Regions from separate parts of the Streptomyces fagopyri genome, predicted to be linked through region 3. Evidence: riboswitches for the same ligand, from Rfam matches in the RefSeq annotation. Region 3 holds a riboswitch; each other region holds the start of a gene.
The links. Region 3 has a riboswitch for S-adenosylmethionine ahead of GFH48_RS28785 (aminotransferase class V-fold PLP-dependent enzyme). Riboswitches for the same ligand answer to the same signal wherever they lie in the genome.
Positions count from the first base shown of each region.

Region 1: it holds a riboswitch for S-adenosylmethionine, as region 3 does, so the genes downstream of both, GFH48_RS01330 (amino acid ABC transporter permease) here and GFH48_RS28785 (aminotransferase class V-fold PLP-dependent enzyme) in region 3, are expected to answer to the same signal.
Region 2: it holds a riboswitch for S-adenosylmethionine, as region 3 does, so the genes downstream of both, thrC (threonine synthase) here and GFH48_RS28785 (aminotransferase class V-fold PLP-dependent enzyme) in region 3, are expected to answer to the same signal.

Region 1 is NZ_CP045643.1:286,081-296,149, reverse strand. It holds gene GFH48_RS01350 (ABC transporter permease) at 1-847, opposite strand, end outside; gene GFH48_RS01345 (ABC transporter permease) at 844-1,803, opposite strand; gene GFH48_RS01340 (ABC transporter substrate-binding protein) at 1,807-3,426, opposite strand; gene GFH48_RS39860 (putative leader peptide) at 3,646-3,762, opposite strand; SAM riboswitch class IV at 3,797-3,911, opposite strand; partial or broken gene GFH48_RS01335 (DUF1684 domain-containing protein) at 4,000-4,156, opposite strand; SAM riboswitch class IV at 4,335-4,443, shown strand; gene GFH48_RS01330 (amino acid ABC transporter permease) at 4,761-5,741, shown strand; gene GFH48_RS01325 (amino acid ABC transporter ATP-binding protein) at 5,738-6,535, shown strand; gene GFH48_RS01320 (transporter substrate-binding domain-containing protein) at 6,607-7,632, shown strand; gene GFH48_RS01315 (GNAT family N-acetyltransferase) at 7,722-8,447, shown strand; gene GFH48_RS40030 (putative leader peptide) at 8,359-8,580, shown strand; gene GFH48_RS01310 (LLM class flavin-dependent oxidoreductase) at 8,657-9,874, shown strand; gene GFH48_RS01305 (NtaA/DmoA family FMN-dependent monooxygenase) at 9,895-10,069, shown strand, end outside.
Region 2 is NZ_CP045643.1:5,148,497-5,158,565, reverse strand. It holds gene GFH48_RS22265 (hypothetical protein) at 1-62, shown strand, start outside; gene GFH48_RS22260 (carboxylesterase/lipase family protein) at 126-1,676, opposite strand; gene GFH48_RS22255 (NADH:flavin oxidoreductase) at 2,082-3,203, opposite strand; gene groL (chaperonin GroEL) at 3,433-5,055, opposite strand; gene GFH48_RS22245 (cold-shock protein) at 5,549-5,755, opposite strand; gene GFH48_RS22240 (MoaD/ThiS family protein) at 6,210-6,485, opposite strand; gene thrC (threonine synthase) at 6,613-7,932, opposite strand; SAM riboswitch class I at 7,950-8,106, opposite strand; gene GFH48_RS22230 (glucosyl-3-phosphoglycerate synthase) at 8,274-9,218, shown strand; gene GFH48_RS22225 (alpha,alpha-trehalose-phosphate synthase (UDP-forming)) at 9,345-10,069, shown strand, end outside.
Region 3 is NZ_CP045643.1:6,668,457-6,678,525, forward strand. It holds gene qcrA (cytochrome bc1 complex Rieske iron-sulfur subunit) at 1-422, shown strand, start outside; gene qcrB (cytochrome bc1 complex cytochrome b subunit) at 419-2,056, shown strand; gene trpD (anthranilate phosphoribosyltransferase) at 2,198-3,262, shown strand; SAM riboswitch class IV at 3,505-3,621, shown strand; gene GFH48_RS28785 (aminotransferase class V-fold PLP-dependent enzyme) at 3,812-5,173, shown strand; gene GFH48_RS28790 (Lrp/AsnC family transcriptional regulator) at 5,374-5,655, opposite strand; gene GFH48_RS28795 (rhomboid family intramembrane serine protease) at 5,652-6,383, opposite strand; gene GFH48_RS28800 (hypothetical protein) at 6,514-6,753, shown strand; gene GFH48_RS28805 (NYN domain-containing protein) at 6,787-8,136, shown strand; gene GFH48_RS28810 (C40 family peptidase) at 8,582-9,622, shown strand; gene GFH48_RS28815 (C40 family peptidase) at 9,907-10,069, shown strand, end outside.

The DNA of each region.
Region 1 (10,069 bases), 6.4 Mb from region 3:
GCGTGGTCAGCCACCAGGCGTTGGCCAGGTAGTTGCGGCCGTCGGAGATCAACGTGCCCCACTCCGGGGCCGGCGGTGGCGCCCCGTAGCCGAGGAAGCTGAGTGCAGACACGGCCAGGATGGAGGAGCCGAAGTCCAGGGTGGCCAGGACGATCACCGGCCCCGCCGCGTTCGGCAGAACATGCCGGCCGAGGACCGAGTACCAGCGGGCCCCGCTCGCCCGAGACGCCTCCACGAACACCGCCTGACGCACCCGCAGCACCTCGGAGCGTGCCACCCGGGCGAACGACGCGACGCTGGCGATGCCGACGGCGACCGCCACCTTCACGGTCCCGTAGCCGAGTGCGGTGACGATCGCCAGGGACATGAACAGCGCGGGAATGGACAGCAGGACGTCCACGAACCGCATCAGCACGTCGTCCACCCAGCGGCCCACGAACCCGGCGACCACTCCGAGCAGCCCGCCGACCACGAACGCCACCAGTACCGCGATCAGCGTCGCCTTCAGGGAGAGCTGGGCGCCGTGCACCACGCGGGAGAAGACGTCACGGCCCAGTTCGTCGGTGCCGAACCAGTGACTGCCGCTCGGGCCGCGGAAGTTCTCCGTCGGCAGCCCCTTCAGCGGGTCCTGCGAGGTGAACAGGCCCGGCGAGAAGGAGGCCAGGACCACGAGTACGACGATCACGACCGACAACAGCAGACCGGGGCGGTGCAGCACGAAGCGCAGCAGCCGCCGTAGGTCCACGTGCCGCTTCTGCTCCGGCCCCGATCTCGCTTCGGGCGGCCGGGCCGGGCCGAGTGCTGTACCGGCCGCGTCGGCTGTGCTGTCGGCAAGGCTCTGACTCATGCGAGGGCCGCCTTTCCGCCCGAGGCCACCACGATCCGCGGGTCCAGCAGCGGGTGGACGAGGTCGACGACCAGGTTCGTCGCCACGAAGATCAGCGCCCCGAACACCACCACCCCCTGGACCAGCGGAATGTCCTGTGCGGTGACCGCCGCGGCGGTGACCCGTCCGAGACCGTCGCGCGAGAACACCGTCTCGACGACCACCGAGCCGGCGATCAACTGCCCGACCAGCAGGCCGACGACCGTCAGCGCGGGTAGCGACGCGTTGCGCAGCGCGTGCCGCAGATGTACGCGCCAACGCCCGGCGCCCTTGGCGCGCGCGGTCTCGACATAGGCCTGGTCCAGCGCGGTGAGCAGACTCTTGGCCAGCACCTGAGCGACCTGCGCGCCGGTAGGGACCGCCAGGGTCAGGGCGGGCAGGACCAGGCCCCGCAGCCCGTCGTTACCGAACGCCGGGAACCAGTGCAGCCGGAACGAGAACGCCTCGACGAGCAGCAGGCCCACCCAGAACGTGGGGACTGACACTCCCAGCGGCGGCAGCGACAGCAGGAGTTGCCGCAGCCAGCGCCGCGCGGTGTATGTCGCCACCACCGCGACCCCTCCGCCGAGGACCACCGCGAGCAGCAGTGCGGCCCCGGTCAGCTGGAGCGTCTGCGGCAGCGCGTCGGCCAGCGTCGAGGTCACCGGTCTGCCGGTGGACACCGAGTCGCCGAAGTCCCCACGCACCGCCCGGCTGAGATACTCCGCGTACTGCACCAGCACCGGCTTGTCGAAGCCGTACTCGTGCCGCAGTACGGCGATCTGTTCCGGGTCGACCTGCCCCGAGTCCATCCCGGCACTGGCCATCGCCGTCACCGGATCGCCCGGCAGGTAGTCGAGCACCAGGAAAGACACCGTGTAGGCCGCCCACAGCACCCCAACCGCTTGCGCGAGCCGCTTGATCACATACCGGCGCACGGTCTAGCCGATCCAGGTGTCGTGCAGCTGGATCCGGCTGGAGGCGTCGAAGTCCAGGTCGTGCACCTTCTTCGACACGCCCAGCTGGGTCTGCAGTTCCACCACCGGCGCGTAGTAGGCGTTCTGCACGATCGACTCCTGGGCCTGGGCCACCAGCTGTTTGCGCTTGGCGGTGTCCGTGGTCGCGGCTTGTGCGGACAGTGCGGCGTCCAGGTCACCGGCCGGTACGCGGTAGAAGTTGGCCAGTTGAGTGGAGAAGGAGCTGCGGAGGATGTCCGGGTCGGCCCGGGTGACGTTGCTCCAGGCCGCGTCGTAGTCGCCCGACTGAAGTGTCGGGGCCAGCTGGGTGACCTGGAGCTGCTTGAGGACGACGTCGATGCCGACGGACTTGAGCTGCTGCTGGATCAGTTCCAGCGCGGGCTGGTTGGTGGCCGCATTGGGGATCCAGTTGATGGTCAGGCCGAGTTTCCTGCTGCCCTTGGTGCGGATACCGTCGCTGCCTGACTTCCAACCGGCCTGGTCGAGCAGCGACTTCGCCCTGGCCGCGTCGAAGGTGAGGTTCGAGGCGAGGCTGGTGTAGTCGGGCGTCGTGTGCGCGAGCACACTGGTCGCGGCCCGGGTGCCGGTCGGGAAAACGGTGTCGGCGATCTGCTTCCGGTCAATGGCGTACCGGATCGCCTGCCGCACTCTGGCGTCCTTGAGAGCTGGACGGGAGTTGTTGAAGGCCAGGCCGAATACCACGCCCGGGTTGGCCCGGCGCTGGAGAGCGACCTGACTGCCCCTGAGCCCTGCCTCGTTGGCCTTGCCGACACTGCTGATGGCGTCCACCTGGCCGGACTGGAGGCTGCCGGCCCGTACGCCCGCCTCCGGCACGACCTTGAAGACCAGCTTGTCGAGGTAGGCCTCGCCCTTCTTGCTCCACAAAGAGGAACCCCAGGCGTATCCGGTGCGCCTGGCGAGGGTGATCGATTGGTTCTGCACGTACTGCTTCAGCACGAACGGTCCGGATCCGACGACTCCGTCGCTGCACCTCTGCTGCGGGGTCTTCTTCACGCTCGCCGACGACTCGATGCCCAGCGAGTGCGTGGAAGTGGCCTGCAGAAATTGGGCGTTGGGTTGCTTGAAGGCCACCTTGACGGTGAGCGGGTCGATCACGGTGGTGCTCTTGACGCCGCTCAGGTAACCCTCGGCCAGTGCTCCCAGGACGCCGAGCTTCGGCACCGCGTCGAAGTTGTCCTTGACCACCTGCGCGGTCAGCTTCGAGCGGTCGCTGAAGGTGACGCCCGAGCGCAGATGGAAGGTGAACGTCGTGGCGTCGGAGCTGACGTCCCAGCTCTTCGCCAGCCACGGCACGATCTTGCCGGTCTCGGGGTCCTGGTCGGTCAGTGAGTCCACGATCTGGCGGACCGAGTAGATGGTCTCGTTGCTGGCGACCTGCTGCGGGTCGACGCAGCCGGCGTCCGAACCCACCGCGAAGGTCAGGGTGCCGCCGGACTTTGCCCGGCCGCTGCCGGAATCGGAGCCTTCGCCGCTGGATCCGCAGGCGGTCAGCAGGACACTGGTGGTGAGGAGGGCGCTCAGCGTGGCCCATCGGGGGGTTCTGAAATCCGGAAGTGCGGTCACAGAAGGCTTCTCCAACTCGTGTCACCAGGCACGGGGTGTCCAGTTGGGCACGGCCGTACATGGGCGTTCGACCCCGGTCGGCGCGACGCCGGCGACGGGGGAGCGCTGCGCGGAGGGGGACGGTCAGGTGGATGCCCCCGATACCGACATCGGTGGCAGGGGGAGGAGGGACGAGAGCCGAGGCCGCCGACGGATGTCAGCCGACCGGAAGAAGGCTCCTCAGACCTGACAGAGACAGCTGGTCGAGCGCTTCAGATCGATGTGGCGCCGACGCGAGAACCGGGAGAACACCGAGACGACGGCGAAGGAGGCTGTCAGGTCACCGCTGTGCCGCATGCTGCCCCTCCCCATCTCCGACCCCGCTCATGGGGCCACGCGCTTGCGTGGATCGCCGATGATCCACGCCGGGCTTTCACCTGGAGCACCCCACCGCGCGGGAGGGTTGCCGGTCAGCAAGCCAGGGCTTGACGCTGACACTCAATGCCGTTGGGGATCGTACGGAGGGCTGTTGTCGTACGTCAATGCCACAGAGCGAGGCCCCGCAAGGCCGGTCGGGCCGGCACCGGGTCCGTCTCAGGAACCGCTCCGCCCAAGGGGGATTCTCTGGCCGGCCTCGATCGCCACCGGCAGCCGGTCCACGGCCGGGGGCAGCGGACAGGTGGCCATGTCCGTGTAGGCGCAGGCAGGTTCGCAGCGCGTTGAAGTCCAGGACAGCCCTTCCGTCGGCCGCCCACCTCGACCTCGCGATGCTATCGACTACCACCACCGGGCTGCTGCCAGGTCCTGGCGGCCGGCGGAGCGGCCATTCGCATCCTGGACCGGACGGCCTACACTGCCCGCTGGCCTTTCCACCTGCTGGACCGGCGTTGACAAATGTCCGGGCCGTTGCCTTAACTACTGGCCAGAACGGTCATGAGCGTCAGCGACAAGCCCTGGCTTGCTGACCGGCAACCCTCCCACCGCGGTGGGGTGCCCCAGGTGACGACCCGGCCGATGAAGTTTCGGTAAGCGCGAGGCCCTCAGGGGCGGAACGGTGACGGTGAGGTCATGTACGCAGTTCCCAGGACGGCCGCACGCCGCTCCCAGGGTTGCGTACCGCCGTACGTGAATCTGCTGGTCGCCGATCGTGCCGTCGATCTGCTCCGCGTGAACAGCGCGCTGTGTACCGCCCCGGGTCGCGCCCTCTGTCGGGGCTGACACTTCTCCGCAGCCCCCGTACTTCCTGACGAACACTGCCGCCGCGGTGTTTTCCGTCGTCCTCCCCGCCCCCGGTGCCTCGCCGGCGCATGCCGCCGTGCCATCCGGGGTGTCGTCCGATCCAGCCGGAGCCCACCGTGAGTGAACCCCCTGGCGCTACCGTCACGCTTCCCGAGACGTCCACCGCCGATGAACCGTCAAAGCCCCTCACCGCTCAGCGAGTTCTGCCGCTGCGGCGCCCCGGACGCTGGATCGCGACCGCGGTCGTACTCGTCCTGGTCGCCCAGTTCGTGCACGGACTGGTCACCAATCCCTTCTACCAGTGGGACCGCTGGAACTATTGGTTTCTACGCCCCACCATCCTCGACGGCCTGGCGATCACCCTCGAAGTCGCCGCCTACAGTGCGGTGTTGGGTCTTGCCGGCGGGATCGTGCTCGCATTGGGCCGCCTCTCGAAGAACCCGGTGCTGCGCGCGGTCAGCTGGACGTACGTCTGGGCGCTGCGCTCCGTCCCGCTCATCGTGGTGCTGATCTTCCTCTACAACTTCAGCGCCCTGTACAAGACGTTGAGCGTCGGCATTCCCTTCGGGCCGGCCTTCTTCTCCTTCGACGAGTCGAGACTCGGCACCGACATGGTCGTGGCCGTCATCGGCCTCAGCCTCAACGAGGCCGCCTACGCGGCCGAGGTGGTCCGCGGCGGCATCCTCTCCGTCGACCAGGGCCAGCACGAAGCGGCCGCGGCACTCGGGCTGCCCAAGAGCTACCAGTTCCGGAGAATCGTCTTCCCGCAGGCGCTGCGCTCGATCGTCCCGAACTACGTCAACCAGCTCATCGGCCTGATCAAGGGCACCTCGCTGGTCTTCTACGTGTCCCTGCTCGACCTGTTCGGCTCCGCGCAGACGATGGGCGCCACCTATCCCGGCGACATCGTGCCGCTGCTGCTGGTTGTCACCGCCTGGTACCTGATCCTGACCAGCGTCGTCTCCGTCATCCAGTTCTACGTCGAGCGGCACTACGCCCGCGGTGCCACCCGCGGCCTGCCGCCGACGCCTCTGCAGACGTTCCGCACCGGCCTATCCGACCTGCGGGACCGCATCCGCCGGGAGGCCGCCGTATGACCGCCGAGACGCTCGAGACCGTGGCGGACGTCGCGGCCGCCACCGTCGAGGTCCACGACGTGCACAAGTGGTACGGCACCCACCGGGTACTGGACGGCATCGACCTGACCGTCCGCCCCGGCGAGGTCACCGTCATCCTGGGCCCCTCCGGCTCCGGCAAGTCCACCCTGCTGCGGGTCATCAACCACCTGGAGAAGCCCGAGATCGGCTACGTCAGTGTCAACGGCGAGCTGATCGGTGTGAAGCGGCAGGGCGAGCGGCTCAAGGAGATCAGCGAGCGGGCCATCCTCGCCCAGCGCGGCCGGATCGGCTTCGTCTTCCAGAACTTCAACCTCTTCCCGCACCTGACCGTACTCGACAACGTGGCCATCGCCCCGGTCGCCACCGGAAGGCTCGGCAGGCCCGAGGCGCGGCAGCTGGCCAAGACGCTCCTCGAACGGGTCGGCCTCGGTGAGCGCGTCGGCGCCTACCCGAGGCAACTGTCCGGCGGCCAGCAGCAGCGCGTGGCCATCGCCCGCGCCCTCGCCCTGCGGCCCGGCGTCATCCTCTTCGACGAGCCCACTTCCGCCCTCGACCCCGAACTGGTCGGTGAGGTCCTCGCCGTCATCAAGGACCTGGCGACCAGCGGCACCACCCTCGTCATCGTCACCCACGAGATCGGCTTCGCCCGCGAGATCGCCGACCGGGTCGTCTTCATCGACGGCGGCAAGATCATCGAGCAGGGTCCACCCTCCGAGGTCCTCGACAGGCCGAGGCAAGAGCGGACCAGGGACTTCCTCAGCAAGGTCCTCTGACTCGCCACATCCCCTACGACACCCCAACCCCCGCACGCCACCCTCATCAACTTCAGCGACAAGGAACGGCCATGGCCACGCACTTCACCCGACGCAGATTGACAAGCGGCATCACTGCGGCGACCGCCGTCGCCTCCCTGGCCGGCGGGCTCGCCGCCTGCGGTGGCAACAGCGACGCGGCCACCACCACCGACAGTGCCAAGTCCGGCGAGGTCGTCATCGGACGTGTCTCCAACGGCGCCGCCACCCAGACCACCATCAAGGTCTCCGAGGTCACATCCATCAGTGCCGAGCTGCCCGCCGCCGTCAAGAAGAGCGGCAGGCTGGAGATCGGCATCGGTGCCCTGCCCTCCGGTTTCCCGCCGCTGGCGTACGTCGGCGACGACCAGAAGACACTCACCGGCTCCGAGCCCGACCTCGGCCGCCTGGTTGCCGCGGTGTTCGGGCTCAAGGCCGAGGTCAAGAACTCCACCTGGGAGAACCTCTTCGTCGGCATCGACAGTGGCAAGGTCGACGTGGCCTTCTCCAACGTCACCGACACCGAGGAGCGCAAGAAGAAGTACGAGTTCGCCTCCTACCGGCAGGACAACCTCGCCTTCATCGTGCCCAAGAAGAGCACCTGGAACTTCGACGGCAACTACGCGAACCTCGACGGCAAGACGATCGCCGTCGCCTCCGGCACCAACCAGGAGAGAATCCTCTTGGAGTGGAAGGACAAGCTGGCCAAGGAGGGCAAGAAGCTCACCGTCAAGTATTTTCAGGACAGCCCCAGCACCTACCTCGCCCTGAACAGTGGCAAGATCGACGCCTCCTTCGGTCCCAACCCCGGCTTCGCCTACCACAACCGTCAGGTGGCCGGCACGCCCAACGCCACCCGCACCGCCGGCACCTACTCCGGTGCGGGCGCGAGCCTGCAGGGCCTGATCGCGGCAACGGCCAAGAAGGACAGCGGACTCGCCAAGCCGCTCGCTGACGCGATCAACTACCTGATCAAGAACGGTCAGTACGCAGAGTGGCTCAAGGCGTACGACCTCGCCAACGAAGCCGCCGCCAAGTCCGAGGTCAACCCGCCGGGCCTGCCGCTCGACAACTCCTGACCACCGTCTGCCGGGGACTCCGCCGCTGCCCCAGGATGGATTCCCCGCTCGCCGGACATACCGAGCCGCACCCCGGAGACCGCCACACCATGTCCGTCACCGCCCTCGACGCCAAGTCCTCGCACATCCTGGACAACCCCGCCTGGGCCGCGCTCACCGGCCCCCACGCCCACTTCGCCGAACGAATCGGTCACGCCGCCCGCTATCACCAAGACGTCGCTCCCTTCCATGCCGTCTCCGACGAGGACGACCCTCGTGCCTGGGACGACCTCGCCGCGCTCGTCGGCCCTGGCGGCACCGCCCCGGTACGGGGCGTCACCGAGGCGCCGGAGGGCTGGAAGGTGGTGCGCACCGGATACGGCGTCCAGCTCGTGGACACCGGCCTGCGGGCGGAGCCCGACTCCGAGACCGTACGGCTTGGCCTCGAGGACGTGCCCGAGATCCTCGACCTGGTCGCCCGCACGGTACCCGGGCCCTATCTGCTCCGCACCGTCGAGATGGGCACCTATCTGGGCATCCGCCACCGCGGCCGCTTGATCGCCTTGGCCGGCGAACGGCTCCATCCACCCGGCTGGACCGAGATCAGCGCCGTGTGCACCGACCCGGCGTATCGCGGTAGGGGTTTGGCCACCCGCCTGGTCCGCGCCGTCGCGGCCGGCATCAAGGACCGTGGCGAGCGGCCCTTCCTGCATGCCAGGGCCGACAACGCGAACGCGATCCGGCTGTATGAATCGATCGGATTCACCCTGCGCCGCCGTACCGCCTTCTCACTCGTACGGCAGACCGCAGCCGCTGTCCTGGAAGAAACGGCATAGCCGTGCCGTTGTCCTTGTCGAAGGCGATGACTTGGAGGTGGTTCTCGTGACACCTGTACCGCGTGCCGTGCTCCTCCACGGCCGGCCCCACATCGACCTCCAGCGCGTGGCCGGCGCCCTCTGTTGCTCCTGACCCCGTTTCCCCAGCGCCGTGCGCCCCGATTCCCGCGGGCCGGCGATCTCGTACGGACCTCCAGGAAGGCACCCCCGTGTCCGCAAATCCTGCTTCCCCTCTGCACCTTGCCGTCGCACTGGACGGCACCGGCTGGCACCCCGCCTCCTGGCGCGAGAAAGTCGCCCGTCCCCGGGACCTGTTCACCGCCGGATACTGGGCCGACCAGGTCACCGAGGCCGAGCGCGGCCTGCTCGACTTCGTGACCCTGGAGGACGGACTCGGTCTCCAGTCCTCGCACTACGGCGAGCTCGACGGCCGCACCGACCAGGTACGCGGCCGCCTGGACGCCGTGCTGACCGCGGCCCGTATCGCGCCCCTCACCCGGCACATCGGCCTGGTACCGACCGCGATCGTCACCCACACGGAGCCGTTCCACCTCTCCAAGGCGATCGCCACCCTTGACTACGTGAGCAGCGGCCGCGCCGGTCTCCGGGTCCAGATCTCCGCCCGCCCGCACGAAGCCGACCACTTCGGACGCCGCACCTTCCCACCGATCAGTCTGGAGGAGCTGCAGAGCCCGGACGGACAGGAGCGTCTCACCGGGCTGTTCGACGAGGCCGCCGACTACATCGAGGTGGTGCGCCGGCTGTGGGACAGCTGGGAGGACGACGCGGAGATCCGGGACGTCTCCACCGGCCGCTTCGTCGACCGCGACAAGCTGCACTACATCGACTTCGAGGGCAAGCACTTCAGCGTCAAGGGCCCGTCCATCACCCCGCGCCCGCCGCAGGGTCAGCCGCTGGTCACCGCCCTCGCCCATCAGACCGTCCCGTACCGGCTGGTCGCCCGGCAGGCCGACATCGGCTACGTCACCCCGCACGACGCCGACCAGGCCCGCGCGATCGTCTCGGAGATCCGTGCCGAGCAGACGGCGGCCGGGCGGTCCGGCGAACTCCTGCACGTCTTCGGTGACTTGGTGGTCTTCCTCGACGACGACCAGGGCGCCGCCGAAGACCGGCGGGCACGGCTGGATGCTCTCGCCGGCGAGGCGTACACGAGTGACGCACGCATCTTCACCGGCACGCCCACCCAACTCGCCGATGTGCTTCATGAGTTGGGCGAAGCCGGCTTGAGCGGCTTCCGATTGCGCCCCGCGGTCGCAGGCCACGACCTGCCCGCCATCACCCGGGGCCTGGTCCCCGAGCTCCAGCGCCGGGGCGCCTTCCGCACCGCCTACGAAGCCGACACCCTGCGCGGCCTGCTGGGCCTGCACCGTCCCGCCAACCGCTACGCCGCAGCCGCCACCGCCTGAAGCGAAGGACCGCACCCACCATGAGCAAGCCCCTGAAGCAGATTCATCTGGCCGCGCACTTCCCGGGCGTCAACAACACGACTGTGTGGAGCGACCCGAAGGCCGGCAGCCACATCGAGTTCAGCTCCTTCGTGCACTTCGCGCGGACCGCCGAACGCGCCAAGTTCGACTTCCTGTTCCTCGCCGAGGGCCTGC
Region 2 (10,069 bases), 1.5 Mb from region 3:
AGGTGCTGCGCATCTGGGGCACACCGGTCAAGGTCGACATCGAACCGATGGGAAACCTGTAGCCCGGGTCCCCGGCCACCAGACCGGCAGACGGTACGGAGGCGGGCCCCGCCGGCCCCCGTCCCTCACCCCGCCAGCGGCAGCGCCGGGAAGTCGTATCCCTCCCAGAGCCTCCGCGCCGTCTCCCGCGGGTAGCCGGTGACCACGGGGTCGGCGTCGAGGACCTGCGTCAGGCGTCGCCCGGTCTCGTACGCCGGCCAGCCCGGATCGCCCGACGTCGCGAACGCCGTCCAGGACGCGCGCAGCCGGGACGACAACGCCTCCGCCTCGGGCGTGGGCCCGGCACCCGCGAACACCAGCGCGCCGAGGTCCGCGCCGAACGTACCGAACAGCAGCGGGACGTCCAGGCCGTGGCAGGCGCCCAGGACACCGCCGCCGCCCGGGGCCGGCCAGGTCAGCTCGTAGACGTGCGCACGGCCGCCGCCGGTGATCTGCGCCTCGGCCAGGTGCAGGGAGGGCATGGCGAACAGCCAGTCGGTGTGGACGCGTTCGTACAGCTCGCCCGGCGAGGCGTCGGGGAAGGCGGCTCGGTAGGCCCGTTCGCCGTCCGGACCCGGTGCGAACCTGCGCAGGGCGGCCGTCGCGTCCTCGTCGGTGATCTGCCCGAGCGAGCCGCCGAGCGCCATGAACAGCCGGAACTCGTCCCGGTTGTGCCCGGTGATCAGCTCCACGTCCCGTGCCGCGCCGGCCGCCAGCGCCTGCCAGGGCGTGGTCGGCAGCACCTCGCCGTCGACGACCGGTGAGAAGGGCGTCATCGTGTGGGCGACCGGTCCCCACCGCTCCTGGTGGGCGCGCATGCCGGCCCCCACCGCGGCCCCCGCCTCGGGCAGCCGGCGTGGATCGACGGTGGCCAGGTCGGCGGCGGTCGGGCGCAGTCCCGCCTCGGCGGCGATGGCGGACGCGATGTCCCGGGCCAGCTCGTCCGAGAAGAACGGGCCCGGCACGGACTGCGCGATCGCCCGCCGGAACAGTCCGGCGGCCCGCGGCATGGCCAGCAGCGACGCCACCGAACCGGCACCGGCCGACTCGCCGAAGACGGTGACCTGTCCGGGATCGCCGCCGAACGCCGTGATGTTCTCGCGCACCCATTCCAGGGCGGCGACCTGGTCGAGCAGGCCCCGGTTGGCGGGCGCCCCCTCGATCCTGGCGAAACCCTCGACGCCGACGCGGTAGTTGAGGGTGACGACGACGAGATCGCCGTCGCGGGCGATGAGCCGGGCGTCGTAACCGGGGCTGCCGGAGTGGCCGAGCTTGTAGGCGCCGCCGTAGATCCACACCATCACCGGGCGGCGGGCGGCCGGATCCGGGTCGGGCGTCCAGACGTTCACCGTCAGCCAGTCGTCGCCCGCCGGGGCGGCCGGCGCACCGGTACGGCCCTGGAGCCCCGTCTCCTGCGGGGGCGGCGGCCCGAAGGAGTACGCGTCCCGTGTCCCGTCCCAGGCACGCGGGGGTCGCGGCGCGGCGAACCGCGCCTCCCCCACCGGCGGCCGCGCGAACGGGATGCCCCGGAAGACGGCGAGGCCGTCCTCCCGGCGTCCGCGCACCGCACCGCTCGCGGTCCGCACCACCGGCCCGGCGAACCCGGCGGCCTGCTCACGGGACTCGGCTGTCGTCATGGGTGACCCCTCACTGGTGGCTCGGCGCAGCGACACCACCACGGTACGGATCCGCACCGCGCCGGCTCACACCCGCGCGCGAGTGTTCACCGGCCACACCGACGACAACCACCCGCACACCCGCCCGCCGCTCACCCACGAACCCATCGGGTCGGCCCGGGACCTGAACCCCGGCCCCGCCCCCGACCCCGAACGAAACGATTCCGGACCGCACGCGACCCGGGCCGAGCACAGCCGGACCGAGGCCAAGATCGGGCCGGTGCCGGGCAAGGGCCAGGCCCGGGCAAGAGCCAGGCCCGGGCAAGAGCCAGGCCCAAGGCTGAACCCGGGCCGGGCAAGAGCCAGGCCCAAGGCTGAACCCGGGCCGGGTTCAGCCTTGGGCCTCGGCCCCGCCCCGGGCGGCGGTCAGCTGAGCGTGCGCAGCGCCGCCGCGTCGTACGCCTTCAGCTCGTCGAAGCGGCCGGCGAGGACCTTCGCCGCCCACTCCGGGTCCTGGAGCAGCGCGCGGCCGACGGCGACGAGGTCGAACTCGTCGCGCTCCAGACGGTCGAGGAGGTCGTCGATGCCCCGGACGGAGGAACCCTCACCCTGGAAGGCCTTCAGGAACTCGCCGTCGAGGCCGACCGAACCGACACTGATGACCGGCTTGCCCGTCAGCTTCTTCGTCCAGCCCGCCAGGTTGAGGTCGGAGCCGTCGAACTCGGGGAGCCAGTAGCGGCGGGTGGAGGCGTGGAAGACGTCCACGCCGGCCTCGGCCAGCGGGGCCAGGATCGCCTCCAGCTCCTCCGGGGTCTCGGCGAGCCGGGCCTCGTACGCCTGCTGCTTCCACTGCGAGTAGCGGAATATGACCGGGAAGTCCGGCGAGACCGCGTCGCGGACGGCGGCCGCGATCTCCGCCGAGAACCTGGCCCGTGCCACGGGGTCGCCGCCGTACGCGTCGGTGCGGCGGTTGGTGCCCGACCACAGGAACTGGTCGAGCAGGTAGCCGTGCGCGCCGTGCAGCTCGACGCCGTCGAAGCCGATGCGCTCGGCGTCGGCCGCCGCCTTCGCGAACGCCTCGATGACGTCGTCCAGGTCCCGCTGGGTCATGGCCCTGCCGGTGACCTCGGCGCCCTCGGCGGTCAGACCGGACGGCCCGACCGGCGGGGCGTCGGCGAACGGCGGCTGGCCCGCCTCACGCACCATGCCGATGTGCCACAGCTGGGGCACGATCGTGCCGCCCGCCGCGTGCACCGCGTCCGCGACCTTCGTCCAGCCCGCGAGCTGCTCCTCGCCGTGGAAGCGCGGGACGCGGTCGCTCTGCCCGGCCGACTCGTGGCCGACGTAGGTGCCCTCGGTGACGATGAGGCCGACGCCCGCGGCGGCACGGCGGGCGTAGTACCCGACGACGTTCTCGCCCGGCACGCCGCCCGGCGAGAACTGCCGGGTCATCGGTGCCATCACGATCCGGTTCGGGACGGTCAGGCCGTTCAGGGCGACGGGGCGGGAGAGGATCTCGGCGGCGCGGGAGGCGGCGTTGGCAGTCACGTACGGGACTCCTCGGAGAGGTCGGTCGGTCAGCAGACGGGCGACTGACACGCATTCCGCACGGTATGTGCATGCGCATCAACCACCCGTCCCCTCAACGGCCGGGCCCGGCGCCGCATTCCGGCACCCACCGGGACCCTTCTGTGACCCCGGACACGCCCGAGGGCGGCACCCCTGGGAACAGGGGTACCGCCCTCGGAACGTCAGGACAGTGATCAGCCGGAGCGGATCAGAAGTCCATGTCACCGCCCGGCATGCCGCCCGGAGCGGCCGCGGAGGCCTTCTCCGGCTTGTCGGCGATGACGGCCTCGGTGGTGAGGAACAGCGCGGCGATGGAGGCGGCGTTCTGCAGCGCGGAACGGGTCACCTTCGCCGGGTCGATGATGCCTTCGGCGATCATGTCGACGTACTCACCGGTCGCGGCGTTGAGGCCGTGGCCGACGGGCAGGTTGCGCACCTTCTCGACGATGACGCCACCCTCGAGACCACCGTTGACGGCGATCTGCTTGAGCGGGGCCTCCAGGGCGAGCTTCACGGCGTTGGCGCCGGTCGCCTCGTCACCCGTGAGTTCGAGCTTCTCGAAGACCGAGGAAGCCTGGAGCAGGGCCACGCCACCACCGGCGACGATGCCCTCCTCGACGGCCGCCTTCGCGTTGCGAACGGCGTCCTCGATGCGGTGCTTGCGCTCCTTGAGCTCGACCTCGGTGGCGGCACCGGCCTTGATGACGGCCACGCCGCCGGCCAGCTTCGCCAGGCGCTCCTGGAGCTTCTCGCGGTCGTAGTCCGAGTCCGAGTTCTCGATCTCGGCGCGGATCTGGTTGACCCGGCCGGCGACCTGGTCGGCGGAGCCGGCGCCGTCGACGATCGTGGTCTCGTCCTTGGTGATGACGACCTTGCGGGCGCGGCCGAGCAGGTCGATGCCCGCGTTCTCCAGCTTGAGGCCGACCTCCTCGGAGATGACCTCGCCGCCCGTGAGGATGGCGATGTCGCCGAGCATGGCCTTGCGGCGGTCACCGAAGCCCGGCGCCTTGACGGCGACGGACTTGAAGGTGCCACGGATCTTGTTGACGACCAGGGTCGACAGGGCCTCGCCCTCGACGTCCTCGGCGATGATCAGCAGCGGCTTGCCCGACTGCATGACCTTCTCCAGGAGCGGGAGCAGGTCCTTGACGTTGCCGATCTTGGAGTTGGCGATGAGGATGTAGGGGTCGTCGAGCGACGCCTCCATCCGCTCCATGTCGGTGGCGAAGTACGCCGAGATGTAGCCCTTGTCGAAGCGCATACCCTCGGTGAGCTCGAGCTCCAGACCGAAGGTCTGGGACTCCTCGACGGTGATGACGCCTTCCTTGCCGACCTTGTCCATCGCCTCGGCGATGAGCTCGCCGATCTGGGTGTCGGCGGCGGAGATGGAGGCCGTGGAAGCGATCTGCTCCTTGGTCTCGACATCCTTGGCCTGCTCGAGCAGGGCACCGGAGACGGCCTCGACGGCCTTCTCGATACCGCGCTTGAGGGCCATCGGGTTGGCGCCGGCGGCCACGTTGCGCAGGCCCTCACGGACGAGCGCCTGGGCGAGAACGGTCGCGGTGGTCGTGCCGTCACCGGCGACGTCGTCCGTCTTCTTGGCGACTTCCTTGACCAGCTCGGCGCCGATCTTCTCGTACGGGTCCTCGAGCTCGATCTCCTTGGCGATGGAAACACCATCGTTGGTGATCGTGGGGGCGCCCCACTTCTTCTCGAGGACGACGTTGCGGCCCTTGGGGCCAAGGGTGACCTTGACGGCGTCGGCGAGCTGGTTCATCCCGCGCTCGAGACCGCGCCGTGCCTCCTCGTCGAACGCGATGATCTTGGCCATGTGAAGTGGTCCTCCCAGGACGGATGGGGGTCCCCCCTGCCCGAGCGGAGTCGAGCGCTGGGGGAGGTGCTCCGGACCGCGCTGGCGCCCGCGACGGACGGCCTGCCTGCCCCGTGGTTCCTTGCACCACCTGGCCTGCGGGCCTCACCGACCCGGTCCTTCGTTATCACTCTCACCTTCAGAGTGCTAACGCAATGATTAGCACTCGCCCCTGCCGAGTGCAAGCGACTCGGGTGGATCCCCAGGTGAACACGGGAGCCGGGACCGCCCCCCGGAGGGGGTCGCGCGAGCGCCCCGAAGAGGTCGCGCGGATGTCCCGGGAGAGGCCAGGCACAGCCCCCGCAGGACTCCCGGACCGGCTCCGGAGGGTTCACGGACCGGCCGCGGAGGGCTCACGGGCGGGCCCCCGACCGGCCCACGGGCATACCGAAGGGCTCGCACCCCAGAGGGATACGAGCCCTTCGTCACGTCGAACAGTCAGTCGGCGCGTGCTTCAGCCGGTCGCGAGCCGGACCATGTCCGCCTGCGGCCCCTTCTGGCCCTGCGAGATCTCGAAATCGACCCGCTGACCCTCTTCCAGGGTGCGGTAGCCGTCCATCTGAATCGCGCTGTAGTGGACGAAAACATCCGCACCACCGTCGACCGCGATGAAGCCGTACCCCTTCTCCGCGTTGAACCACTTGACGGTGCCCTGAGCCATGCCTAACTCCCCTATTACTGGCCCTTGCACAGGACCGCACTTCGCGGGCCCGGGTCAGACCTCCACCCCCCAACGGATTGGGGGTGTGCGCCGGAACGCGTCGACCGCGGCTGAATGTATCTGTCCAACTGCCGTCTGCAACAGGTCAATCGGACGAGAATTCTGGGCACGGCCGATCGGGAATATAGGGAGAATTCGCGAATATTTAGGGCAACTCGGGCCCTATAAAGGCCGCATAAGGCTCAAAAACGCCGGGCATTTTGGCTACTTCTTGCCGCAGGCCGGACGTGAACTCATATGCACCCGGCATGGAAAACGAAGCCGGTTCCCCAACTGTACCGTGCTCAACCATACAGAATTGCCCCCTCCGCTTCTCTCGCGGAGGGGGCAATTCGATGAACTCTCGGTGATTGGCATTACCCACGGTAATGATCTCACCGTGGGTAACCGCCCGTCAGCCTCCGGCGACGGCCGGGATGATCGACACGCCGGCGCCGTCCGGCGTCGCCGTCTCCAGGCCCTGCTCGAAGCGGACGTCGTCGTCGTTGACGTACACGTTGACGAACCGGCGCAGCTTGCCCTCGTCGTCCAGCACGCGCGCGGCGATGCCCGTGTGGTTCTTCTCCAGGTCGGAGATCACCTCGCCGAGGTTCCCTCCCTCGGCGGTCACCTCGGACCGGCCGCCGGTGTAGGTGCGCAGGATGGTGGGGATGCGGACGTTGACGCTCATGCGATGACCTCCCGGTCGGATTCTGGGGTACGGCTGGGGAGCGCCCCGGCAGGGGCACGGCGCGCGAAGCAGCGCGCCCGGCTTCCCACGGGCCCGTGGCCGGAGAACGACCTCCCCGGCCGGGCGGCTACGCGAGGCCGGCCTCGCGGAAGGAGTCCAGGCTGGGGCGGATGGTCGCGGTCAGTCCCGTACCGGCCACCGCGTCCAGCGTCTTGAGGCCGTCACCGGTGTTCAGCACGACCGTGGTGAGCGTCGGGTCGAGCAGTCCGTTCTCGATCAGCTTCTTGGCCACGCCCACCGTCACCCCACCGGCGGTCTCGGCGAAGATCCCCTCGGTGCGCGCCAGCAGCCTGATCGCGTCGACCACCTGCTCGTCGTTCACGTCCTCCACCGCCCCGCCCGTCCGCCGCGCGATGTCCAGCACGTACGGGCCGTCCGCGGGGTTGCCGATGGCGAGCGACTTGGCGATGGTGTTCGGCTTCTGCGGCCGTACGACGTCGTGACCGGCCTTGTAGGCGACGGACACCGGCGAACAGCCCTCGGCCTGCGCACCGAAGATCTTGTAGGGCTTGTCCTCGACGAGACCGAGCTTGATCAGCTCCTGGAGCCCCTTGTCGACCTTGGTCAGCTGGGAGCCCGAGGCGATCGGCACGACGAGCTGGTCGGGCAGCCGCCAGCCGAGCTGCTCGCAGATCTCGTACGCGAGGGTCTTGGACCCCTCCGCGTAGTACGGCCGCAGGTTGACGTTGACGAAGCCCCAGCCCTCACCGGCCGGGTCGCCGATCAGCTCGGAGCAGAAGCGGTTCACGTCGTCGTAGTTGCCCTCGATGCCGATGAGCTCGCCGCCGTAGACCGCGGCCATGACGACCTTGCCCTGCTCCAGGTCGTGCGGGATGAACACGCAGGAGCGGAAGCCGGCGCGGGCGGCGGCGGCACCCACCGCGCCGGCGAGGTTGCCGGTCGAGGAGCAGGAGAGGGTGGTGAAGCCGAAGGCACGGGCCGCCTCGATGGCCTGGGCGACGACGCGATCCTTGAAGGAGTGCGTCGGGTTGCCCGAGTCGTCCTTGACGAAGAGCCGGCCGGGGTCGACACCCAGCTCGCGGGCGAGGTTGTCCGCCTGGACGAGCCTGGTCCAGCCCGGGTTGATGTTCGGCTTGCCGGCGACGTCGGCCGGGACGGGGAGCAGCGGCGCGTAACGCCAGATGTTCGCGGGGCCCGCCTCGATGCGCGCCCGCAGTTCCTCGGTTTCGTAGGCCGAGAAGTCGTAGGCGATCTCCAGCGGTCCGAAACACTCCTCGCAGGCGAAGACCGGGCCGAGCGGCACCCGGTGGCCGCACTCGCGGCAGGTGAGCGCGGCGGCGGGACCCAGATCGACGGATCGCGCGGAATCGGCCGGGTTCGCGGAGGTCACGGTGTCCGGAGTGCTTGCAACAGTCTGCGCAGCCATGGAGGCGAGGCCCTTTCTCCTCATCTTCCTCACGACGCACTTCGCCGTGAGACGGATTTGGCACCTTCCCGAGCCGGGAGCCCCGCGACGCGATCAGCGATGATCGGTACGAGACCGGCTGGAGGGTTGCCGGGGCTTCATCGGGCCGTATCCCTCTGCCCCTCTGGATGAGCGGTATTCGGTTGTTGGTCTTCAATTCGGGATGATCTACGACATGCGATGGTCATCCGCGTTGTTCAAGACTGTAACCGAAGGCCAGGACAGTTGAGATAGTCGTCCGAACCGCGAGATGGATCACACCGGGGGACACCGGGTGATCAGACAGTGAGGAGCCGCAGACTGTGCTGAAGGAAGTCGAGCGCTGGCTGAGCACACGCTCCTGGTCCGTGGCCGATCGTCCGCTGCACGGAATCATGTCCGCCAAACGCGCCTCGGGCTCCACGGTGAGCGTCGTGCTGCCCGCGCTGAACGAGGAGGAGACGGTCGGCGAGATCGTCGCCGTCATCCGCGACGACCTGATGCGTCAGGTGCCCCTCGTCGACGAGATCGTCGTCGTCGACTCGGGTTCGACCGACCGCACGTCGGAGGTCGCCGCCGCGGCGGGCGCGCGCGTCGTGCACCGGGACGAGATCCTGCCCCGCATCCCGGCCGTGCCCGGCAAGGGCGAGGTCCTGTGGCGGTCGCTCCTCGTGACGAGCGGGGACATCGTCTGTTTCATCGACGCGGACCTGAGGGAGTTCTCGTCGGACTTCGTCTCCGGGATCGTGGGTCCGCTGCTCACCGAGCCGGACGTGGACCTCGTCAAGGGGATGTACGACCGTCCGCTGGCCGGCGCCGCGGGCCAGGGCGGTCGCGTCACGGAACTCATGGCCCGCCCGCTGCTGAACATGCACTGGCCCCAGCTGGCCGGCTTCGTCCAGCCGCTCGGCGGTGAGTACGCGGCCCGCCGCTCGCTGCTGGAACAGCTGCCCTTCCCCGTCGGCTACGGCGTCGAACTGGGCATGCTCGTCGACGCCCTGCACCTGGTGGGCCTCGACGCGCTCGCCCAGGTCGACGTCGGCGAGCGCAAGCACCGTCACCAGGACGGGCAGGCGCTGGGCCGGATGTCCGCCGCGATCTACCGCACGGCGCAGCTCCGGCTGGCCCGCGGGCATCTCATCCGGCCGTCCCTCACCCAGTTCGAGCGGGGCGAGGACGGTTTCGAGCCGCGTACGTACTCGGTGGACACGGAGGAACGCCCCCCGATGGCCGAAATCTCCGAGTACGTGAAGCGCAGGGCCGCGTGAGCCCGGCCCCTGGTGAGGGGCCGGCGGGCGGCGCGACCGGCCCCGCCGTCCCGCGGTCCGTGTCCTTCGTCGCATACGGCCGACGGGAACGTTTGAGCGTTTCGGTGCCGGGCTAGGTTTCGAGGCATGGCTTCGACGGCTTCATCGCACGGCACCCACCGGATCCTCGTCGCGTCCAACCGCGGTCCGATCTCCTACGAGGTGCTGGAGGACGGCTCGCTCCAGGCCCGGCGCGGCGGGGGCGGGCTGGTCTCGGGCCTCTCCGCGATCGGGCCGGACGCGGGGGCCCTGTGGGTGTGCTCGGCGCTCGGCGAAGGCGACCGCGAGGCGGTCCGGCGCGGAGTGGGCGAGGACGGCGTGCGGATGCTGGACATCGACGCCGCGGTGCACGCGGACGCGTACAACGGCATCGCGAACTCGGTGCTGTGGTTCGTCCACCACATGCTGTACCAGACACCGCTGGAGCCGGTCTTCGACCAGGAGTTCCGCCGCCGGTGGGCGTCCTACGAGGCCTACAACCGCGCGTTCGCGCGGGCCCTGGCGGACGAGGCGGCCGAGGGCGCCGTCGTGATCGTGCAGGACTACCACCTGACCCTGGTCCCGGGCATGCTCCGCGAGCTCCGCCCCGACCTGCGGATCGGCCACTTCTCGCACACCCCGTGGGCGCCGGTCGACTACTTCCGGATGCTGCCCGACGACATCGCCGGGCAGGTGCTGCGCGGCATGCTCGGCGCGGACCGGCTGGGCTTCCTGACGCACCGCTGGGCGGACGCGTTCACCGCCTGCTGCGAGGCGCTCGTCGGCGGGCTCGGCACCACCCGGGTCGGTGTGCACGGACTCGGCGCGGACGC
Region 3 (10,069 bases):
CGCTGCGTCCCTCCGACATCGCCGTCGGCTCGCTCACCTTCGTCAAGCCCGAGGGCCTCGAGGAGAACGACGAGGACTTCCAGCAGGAGATCGCGAAGGCGGCCGTGATGATCGTCCGGCTCCAGCCGGACAACATCAAGGACAAGCGCGAGCTCGCCTGGTCGCACGAGGGCATCGTGGCGTACTCGAAGATCTGCACCCACGTCGGCTGCCCGATCTCCCTGTACGAGCAGCAGACGCACCACGTGCTCTGCCCCTGCCACCAGTCCACCTTCGACCTCTCCGACGGTGCCCGAGTGATCTTCGGCCCGGCCGGTCATGCCCTGCCGCAGCTGCGCATCGGTGTGAACGACGAGGGCTACCTCGAGGCGCTCGGCGACTTCGACGAGCCCGTCGGTCCTGCCTTCTGGGAGCGCGGATGAGTACTACCACCACCTCCGACTCGCGCTCGCGCGAGAAGGCGCCCGCCGGTGAGCGGGTGGCCGACTGGGCCGACGGCCGCCTGGGGATCTACTCCCTGGCCAAGGCCAACATGCGCAAGATCTTCCCCGACCACTGGTCGTTCATGCTGGGTGAGATCTGCCTGTACAGCTTCCTCATCATCATCCTCACGGGTGTGTACCTGACGCTGTTCTTCCACCCGTCGATGAACGAGGTGGAGTACCACGGCAGCTACGTCCCGCTCCAGGGTCAGCTGATGTCCGAGGCGTTCAACTCGACCATGCACATCTCCTTCGAGGTGCGTGGTGGTCTGCTGATCCGGCAGATCCACCACTGGGCGGCGCTGATCTTCCTCGCCGGCATGTTCGTGCACATGATGCGCGTGTTCTTCACGGGTGCGTTCCGCAAGCCGCGTGAGGTCAACTGGCTGTTCGGCTTCCTGCTGTTCGTCCTGGGCATGTTCACCGGCTTCACCGGTTACTCGCTCCCGGACGACCTGCTCTCCGGCACCGGTGTCCGCTTCATGGAGGGCGCGGTCCTGTCCGTGCCGATCGTCGGCACGTACCTCTCGTTCTTCCTCTTCGGCGGTCAGTTCCCGGGCGGCGACTTCGTGGCCCGCTTCTACTCCGTGCACGTGCTGCTGCTGCCGGGCATCATGCTCGGCCTGGTCGTCGGCCACCTGATCCTGGTCTTCTACCACAAGCACACGCAGTTCGCGGGCCCCGGAAAGACGAACAAGAACGTCGTCGGCATGCCGCTGCTGCCGGTCTACATGGCCAAGGCCGGAGGCTTCTTCTTCCTGGTCTTCGGTGCCATCGCGGCCATCGCGGCGATCGCCTCGATCAACCCGATCTGGTCGCTCGGCCCGTACCGTCCCGACATGGTGTCCACGGGCGCCCAGCCGGACTGGTACATGGGCTTCTCCGAGGGCCTGATCCGTGTCATGCCGGGCTGGGAGATCAACTTCTGGGGTCACACGCTCGTCCTGGGTGTGTTCATCCCGCTGGTGATCTTCCCGCTGGTCCTGGTCGCGATCGCGGTCTACCCGTTCATCGAGTCCTGGGTCACCGGCGACAAGCGCGAGCACCACATCCTGGACCGCCCGCGCAACGTCCCGACCCGTACCGCCTTCGGCGCGGCCTGGATCAGCTGGTACTTCGTCCTGCTGGTCGGTGGCGGCAACGACATCTGGGCCACGCACTTCCACCTGTCGATCAACTCGATCACCTGGTTCGTCCGGATCGCGTTCTTCGTCGTGCCGGTGCTCGTCTTCATCGCCACCAAGCGGATCTGCCTCGGCCTCCAGCGCCGCGACAAGGAGAAGGTGCTGCACGGCCGCGAGTCGGGCATCATCAAGCGCCTGCCGCACGGTGAGTTCATCGAGGTGCACGAGCCGCTCGGCCAGGAGGCCCTGCACACGCTCACCGCGCACGAGCAGTACCAGCCCGCCCAGATCGGCCCGGTGGTCGACGAGAACGGTGTGGAGCGCAAGGTGAACGGCGCGCAGCGACTGCGGGCCAAGCTCAGCAAGGGCTTCTACGGGGAGAACAGCCAGATCCCCAAGCCCACGGTCGAGGAGTACGAGGAGATCACGAGCGGCCACGGTCACCACTGATCCTTTGGCCGGTTCTCACCGGTCCCACTGATCGCCACGGCAGGAGCCCCCGTCCATTGCCCGGACGGGGGCTCTTTGCCGTGCCCGGGGCTGGATAGGGTGGACCCTGCTTGTACCTGTCCACGAACCCAGGAGCGGCATATGAGTGCTGTGACCCCCGCTGGAGGCGACATCGCGGCGGGCCGTTCCTGGCCCGCCGTACTGAACGGCCTGCTCGACGGCCGGGACCAGAGCGCGGACGACACGGCCTGGGCGATGGACCGGATCATGAGCGGCGAGGCGACGGACGCGCAGATCGCCGGCTTCGTGGTGGCGCTGCGGGCCAAGGGCGAGACGGTCGAGGAGATCACCGGCCTGGTCCGCACGATGTACGAGCACGCCAAGGTGATCGAGGTCCCGGGCGAGACCGTCGACATCGTCGGCACCGGCGGTGACGGCGCGAAGACGGTGAACATCTCCACGATGTCGTCGATCGTGGTGGCCGGGACCGGCGCGAAGGTCGTCAAGCACGGAAACCGGGCCGCGTCCTCGGCATCCGGTGCCTCGGACGTGCTGGGAAAGCTCGGCGTCAACCTGGAGCTGACGCCGAAGCGGGTGGCCGAGGTCGCCGAGGAGGCCGGGATCACCTTCTGCTTCGCCGTGAAGTTCCACCCGGCGCTGCGTCATGTCGCCGCGGCGCGCGGGCAGTTGGGGATCCGGACGGTCTTCAACTTCCTCGGCCCGCTGACCAACCCCGCGCGGGTGAGGGCGCAGGCGGTGGGTGTCGCGGACGCCCGGATGGCGCCGATCATGGCAGGCGTCTTCGCCGAGCGCGGCAACTCCTCGCTGGTCTTCCGCGGTGACGACGGGCTGGACGAGCTGACCACCACGGCGACGTCGAGGGTCTGGGTCGTGCGGGACGGCAAGGTGACCGAGGAGCGGTTCGATCCGCGGGACGTCGGGCTCGACCTCGTGCCCGTGGAGGCCCTGCGGGGTGCCGACGCCTCCTACAACGCGGAGGTCGCCCGCCGTGTCCTGGACGGTGAGACGGGGCCGGTACGGGACGCCGTGGTGCTGAACGCGGCGGCCGCGCTGGTGGCGCTGTCCCCGACGGACGCGTCCCTGGTGGACCAGCTCCGGGTCGCGATGGTGAAGACGGCCGGGGCCATCGACTCCGGGGCGGCGCGCGGTGTCCTGGACCGCTGGGTGACGGCCACCAACGCGTAGCCCGCCCACGGCATCCGCCCGAAGGACTCGTCCTCGAACGCCGGACGGGCTGGAGATCGCCGGCGCGGGCTCGCACCATCGACCCGTCCGGCGATCGGGGACACGGCCCGTGAGGCCGATGCGGGGGTCCGGGGGCGGCAGCCCCCGAGTACGGACGGGCCGGGTAGCCGCGGCTGGGGCGCGTACCGGTATGTGGACGCTGGGGTTGCGTCGGCAAGATCGTGTGGCAGGATGCGGTATCAGGTCATGAGCGACAGCCATCAGGCCCCGGCCGGCTGTCCGGCAACCCTCCGTCCGTGGCGGGGTGCCCCGGGTGAAGACCAGGCCGTAGGCAGCGAGGTCTGCGGCAAGCGCGGACCCCTCGAGAATCCCAGGGGTCCTGGTCGTTCGAGGGAGCCCTCTGTGAGCAAGCGAATGCGCTAGGGCGTAGAGCCCCGCCTCCGCACACCCCTTCTTGTTCTCACCCTCACCTGCGCCGAGCCGCCCGCGCGTACCTCCGTACGCCCCCGCTCGCGCGGTGCTTTCGCCTGCCTCTCACAGGAGTGCGCCATGTCTGTCTCCACCGTTGCCGCCGACCGGTCCGTATGTGCCCCGCTGCCCGTTCTGGGCCGTGATGTGAGCGTCCCGCTCGTCACCGGCGGGGAGGTCACGTACGCCGCCCTCGACTACGCCGCCAGCGCCCCGGCCCTCCAGCGCGTCTGGGACGACGTCGCCGCGTACGCCCCGTACTACGGCAGCGTGCACCGCGGGGCGGGCTACCTCTCGCAGCTGTCCACCGACCTCTTCGAGAACGCCCGCGTGACCGTCGCGGAGTTCCTGGACTGCCGCGAGGACGACCAGGTCGTCTTCACCCGGTCGACGACCGACTCGCTCAACCTGCTCGCCGCCGCCCTTCCGGCCGAATGCCAGGTCTTCGTGTTCGAGACCGAGCACCACGCCTCGCTGCTGCCGTGGCAGGACGCGCGGGTCACGTACCTCGACGCGCCCCGCGGCCCGGGGGAGGCCGTCGCGATCCTGGAGCGCGCCCTCGCCGGCCGTGATCCCCGGGGACCGGCCCTCGTCTGCGTCACCGGCGCCTCGAACGTCACCGGTGAGCTGTGGCCGGTGCGCGAGCTCGCCGCCGCCGCGCACGCCCACGACGCCCGGATCGTCCTGGACGCCGCCCAGCTCGCCCCGCACCGGCCGGTGTCCGTCCGTGACCTCGACGTCGACTGGGTCGCCTTCTCCGGGCACAAGCTGTACGCGCCCTTCGGTTCCGGAGTCCTCGCCGGCCGCTCCGACTGGCTGCGCGAGGCCGAGCCGTACCTCGCCGGCGGCGGCGCCAGCCGCAAGGTCGCCCGGCGCGCGGACGGCGGCGTCGATGTCGAGTGGCACGAGAGCGCGGCCCGGCACGAGGCGGGGTCCCCCAACGTCATCGGCGCCTACTCCATCGCCGCCGCCTGCAAGGCGCTCACCGAGGAGGGCTTCGACCGGATCGTCTACCGTGAGCGGCACCTGATCCGCACGGTCCGGGAGGGGCTCGCCGAGGTGCCCGCCGTGCGCGTGCTGTCCCTGTTCGGCGACGACGCGCCCCGGGTCGGCGTCATCTCGTTCGTCGTCGAGGGGTGGAACAGCTCGCACTTCGCGGCCGCGCTCTCCGCCGAGTACGGCATCGGGGTGCGCGACGGTCTCTTCTGCGCGCACCCGCTTCTGCGCACGCTCCTCGGCAGCGACCCGCAGACCCAGGGCGAGTGCGGGGCCCCCGAGGCCGCGCCCGGCGAGAAGTCCCTCAACGCGATCCGCGTCAGCTTCGGAGCCGGCACCCCGGACGAGCACGTGGAGCGCTTCGTGCGCGCCGTGAAGGAGCTCGTACGCGACGGTGCGCAGTGGCGCTACCGGACCGAGGGCGGTCGCTGCGTGCCCGCGGTCTGACACCGGCGGCCGCGGAGGGCGCGTCACGGCGCGGATGAGGCGGGGCAGGGTGGAGTGGGGGACCGGGTGAGTGGCGTGGCCGGTCACGTGGCCCGCCGCGCCCGTCAGCCTGCGCCCCTCGCTGGGCGCCCGGGGGCGGCCCCCGGATGGTGACTCCCGGGCCGTGGCCCCGAGCGGTGGCCCTCAGGCCGCGCGGTGGGTCAGGAGTCCAGGCCGATCGCGAACGCGGCTTCGAGGTCGTGCTGCGAGTACGTGCGGAACGCGACGTGGGTGTCGGTGCCCTCGACCCCCGGGATCTTGCTGATGCTGCCCGGGATGACGTCCGCCAGGTCGTCGTGGGCCTTGACCCGGACCATGGCGATCAGGTCGTACGTACCGGTGACGGAGAAGACCTCGCTGACACTGTCCAGCGCGGCGATCGACTCGGCGATCTCGGGGATCCGGTCCACGCTGGTCTTGATGAGCACGATCGCGGTGATCACGGCTGGTTTTCTCCCTCGGGGGCCGCTGCTGGGACTTTCACTCTAGTCGGCCGCCGGAAGCGCACCCACGCGTAGAGGAAGCCCAGCGAGAAGCCCACCAGATGAGCCAGATAGGCGACCCCGGGCCCCGAGGGGCTGCGGCCCGCCGCCAGCCACTGCAGCGCCGCCCAGAACGGCAGCACGATCCACGCGGGGAAGCGCAGCGGCAGGAAGAAGAGGAACGGGAAGAGACTGGTCACCCGGGCCTTGGGGAACAGGTAGAGGAACGCTCCGAGGACCGCGGAGATCGCTCCCGAGGCACCGACCAGGGTCTGTTCGGAGGTGGAGTTGGCGACCGCGTAACCGACCAGCGCGAGATAGCCGCAGCCGACGTAGAAGAGGGCGAACTCGAAGTGGCCCATGCGTTCCTCGGTCATGGCGCCGAAGACGTAGAAGAAGAGCATGTTGCCCAGCAGGTGGAGCCAGCTGCCGTGGATGAACAGGGCCGTGGCGGGGGTCAGCAGGGCGCCCGGAGTCCCGTTGAGCAGGTCGGCGGGCACCACGCCCCAGCGACGGAAGTAGGCCCGCTGCGCGACGACCAGCGCGTCCCCGGTGCCGTAGGTCGGATTGAACCCCGACGCCGGGCCGATCACGAAGATCACGCAGCACACGACGATCAGCCCGTACGTCACGGGCGCGGACTGGGCCCGCACCGTCCTGCCGACCGTCGTACTCCAGTTGCCGATCATGTTGCAGAGCATGACGTAACCGGACCGATGCACACAGAGTGCCTCGCCGCTGTGGACGGCCGAGCGTCGAGTACCCGCCAGGCCGTAGGGTTACGAGCCACACGGACACCAGAAGGAAAGCGACTGCCACATGACGGTTCCCCTTCCGACCGCCGCGACCCGCTGGCGCTGCACCCTGTGCGGCAATCTGACGCGTTTCGACGTGACCCGCTCGTCCAAGGTCGTCGAGTACGTGCACCTCGACCTGGCCGGTGAGCCGAGCGTGGAGGAGCGCGAGGTGGTCAGTGAGACCATCGAGTCGGTGCGTTGTCGCTGGTGCAACGCGGTGGATCAGGTGGAACTGGTGGACAGGCCGGGCGCCGGCTCCTGAGGGAGCGGCCCCGCACGGACGATGGAGCGACCGATGGCGGAGACCACGGGCGGGGAGCCGGACGACGGCGCCGCCGAGGTGCTCGACCGTCCGCTGCCCGACGGCGTGCGCCGCCGTGTCGTACAGATCGTCTCCGACGGGTTCGGTGGTCTGACCGTCGCCGAACTGCCGGTCCAGCTGCGGCAGTACGCCCGGTTCGCCCCGAACCGGCGGGCGAAGTTCGCCGGCAACGCGATGGCCGCCGCGCTGGAGACCGACCCGCTCTTCCGGCAGCGCATCGGAGAGAAGCTCAGAGAGGCGCAGCCGGAGATCGTCGACGCCCTCGACTCCGGTGCGCCGCCCCCGGCCGCGGATCCGCTGGACGTGGCGGCCGCGGCCTATGTGCTGCGCCCCACGGGCTGGGTGAAGCTGGTGACCGCCGCGGGCGAGGAGGCCCTGCGGGCGGACGCCGAGCGCGCCGACGAGGAGAGCCGCGCGGAGCTGGAGCGACTGCGTGAGGAGCTCGCCGAGGCGCGGGCGCACACCAGGACCGAGACCGAACGGCTGCGCACCGAGCTGGAGTCCGCGAAGAAGGAGTCGGAATCGCTGCACCGCAAGCTGCGCGGTGCCCTCAGCGACGTCAAGCGGGGCGAGGCCGCGCTGCGCAAGCTGCAGGCCGAGACGGACACCGCGCGGGCCGAGGGGCAGGCCCAGGTGTCCGCGGCGGAGAGCGAGAGCCGGCGGCTCAAGACACGGCTCTCCGAGGCCGAGGCGGCCCTGGAGGCCACCCGCAAGGCGGCCCGGGAGGGGCGCAGCGTCGAGGACATGCGCGTCCGGCTGCTGCTGGACACCGTGCTGGACGCGGCGCAGGGGCTGCGGCGCGAACTCGCCCTGCCACCGGTGTCCGTACGGCCCGCCGAGACCGTGGACGCGGTGGAGCCGGGACGGATGACCCCCAAGGACATCGCCGCCCGCGCGCTGTCCGAGAACGATCCCGCGATCCTCGACCAGCTGCTCGCGCTGCCGCAGGCGCATCTGGTGGTCGACGGCTACAACGTCACCAAGACCGGCTATCCGCAGATGCCGCTGGAGAAGCAGCGGCTGCGGCTGCTCGGGCAGCTCTCGCAGCTCGCCGCGCAGACCGGCGCCGAGGTCACCTGTGTCTTCGACGGCGCGGAGCTGGCCGCGCCGGTGCTGCTCGCGCCGCCGCGCGGGGTGCGGGTGCTGTTCTCCAAAGCCGGGGTCACCGCGGACGAGTTGATCCGCCAGCTGGTGCGCGCGGAGCCCCCCGGGCGGCCGGTCATCGTGGTCTCCACCGACCGCGAGGTGGCCGACGGGATCGCCAAGGCGGGCGCCCGGCCGGTCGCCTCCGTGGTGCTCCTGAAGCGCCTCTCGCGGGGGTAGTCGAGCGCGTACCGCCGGGCCGGCCGAGCGTGTCGCCGGGGGCGGCCGAGCGCGTTCCCGCGGGGTCGTGCGAGGGGGCTTCGCGGGGTCGGCCGAAGGGGCTTCGCCGGGGTCGGCCGAGGGGTACCCGCCGCTTCGGAATGATCTGAGCCCTACGCCTCAAAGGGCACGTACGTCCCATGTGTAACCTCCGGGCGCGATGACCTGTTTGGTGAGACCTTCACGCAACGTAGTGTCAATCACACATCACTGCACGTGAGTTGAGTGCAAAGAATGCGCTCGGTAACCGAGATTTTTCAGGTTTGGATTTGAACTGATCACAGGAAGGTCACTAGGGTCTGGGCTCGAACCTCCGCTCGGGTGATCACTCATTGGGAGTGACAGCGGAGGGGCACCGCCCGTCGGCGTCTCGGCAGGCGGCTGGAGGAAGAAGGAGCTCGCCTTCGTGGCGTCCCACCGTCGACCCAAGCAGCCGAGCCGCACCCGTGTGACCGTGCTCACCACCGCCGCGGCAGCCGCCGTGGTCCTCAGCGCCAACGCCGCCAACGCCGCGCCCAGCGAGAAGCCGGGCAAGGACGAGGTCAAGGCGAAGGTCGACGCGCTCTACGAGCAGGCGGAGAAGGCCACCGAGAAGCTCGACGGGGCCAAGGAGAAGCAGGACAAGCTGCAGAAGCAGATCAGCACCCTGCAGGACAACGTCGCCCGCGGCCAGGAAGACCTCAACGAGCTGCGCGACGGCCTCGGTTCGATGGCCAGCGCCCAGTACCGCACCGGCGGCATCGACCCCTCCGTGGCGCTGTTCCTCTCCTCGGACCCTGACGACTTCCTGGACAAGGCGTCCGCGATGGACCAGCTGAGCAGTCAGCAGGTCGAGGCGCTGAAGAAGGTCCAGGAGAAGCAGCGCGAGCTCGCCCAGCAGCGTCAGGAGGCGTCCGAGAAGCTCAAGGACCTCTCCGACACCCGCGCCGAGCTCAAGAAGAAGAAGCAGGAAGTCCAGGGCAAGCTCGCCTCCGCGCAGAAGCTCCTCAACTCCCTGACGGCCAAGGAGAAGGCGGCGCTCGACGAGGAGCAGTCGCGTGCCACCCGGGCCAGCGAGCGCACGGTCCTCAACAGCCCCGGCAAGGCCGGCTCAGGGCGGGCCGGCGCCGCGTACGCCGCCGCGCAGGGCATGATCGGCCGTCCGTACGTCTACGGCGCCACCGGCCCCAGCTCCTTCGACTGCTCGGGCCTCACCTCCTGGGCCTACGCCCAGGCCGGTGTCTCCATCCCCCGCACCTCCGAGTCGCAGGCCACCATAGGCACCCGCATCTACTCGCAGAGCGATCTGCAGGTCGGCGACCTGGTCTTCTTCTTCGGCGATCTGCACCACGTCGGGCTCTACGCGGGCAGCGGCCAGGTGCTGCACGCCCCGCGCACCGGCACGGTCGTCCGCTACGAGTCGATGAGCACCATCGGCGGAGCGTTCCAGTTCGGCGTCCGGGTCTGATCCCGGCTTCCGGACCCACCCGTCGTCGATCCGCCGTCGATTCGCCTTCCGGATTCCTCCGGGAATCCGCTCGGCCCGGCGGAGGACGTCCCCGCCACCCCGCCCAAACGGGCGAATCACGGTAACTCCCGCTGACCCCACGCCCCGTCGGTGACCTGCGTCTCCGGCGGGGCGCCCCGTTGTGCGCCCTCCGAGGTCTTTGGCCGGTGCGTAGTCGCACGGCTACTGTCTGCCGCGTTTCCCCCGATTCCGGGGGACCGTCAGCGGAAGGGAGAGCGGCTACCGTGGGGTCCCATCGCCGCCGTGCACCGTCCGGGTCCGACCGGGGCGCCAGCGCCTCGGGTATCGCCGGCATCACCGTCACCGTGATGTCCGTGGCCGCCGCCGCTCTCGGTGCCGTACCGGCGGCCGCGGCACCGCAGGACGACACCCGGGCCGAGGTGGACC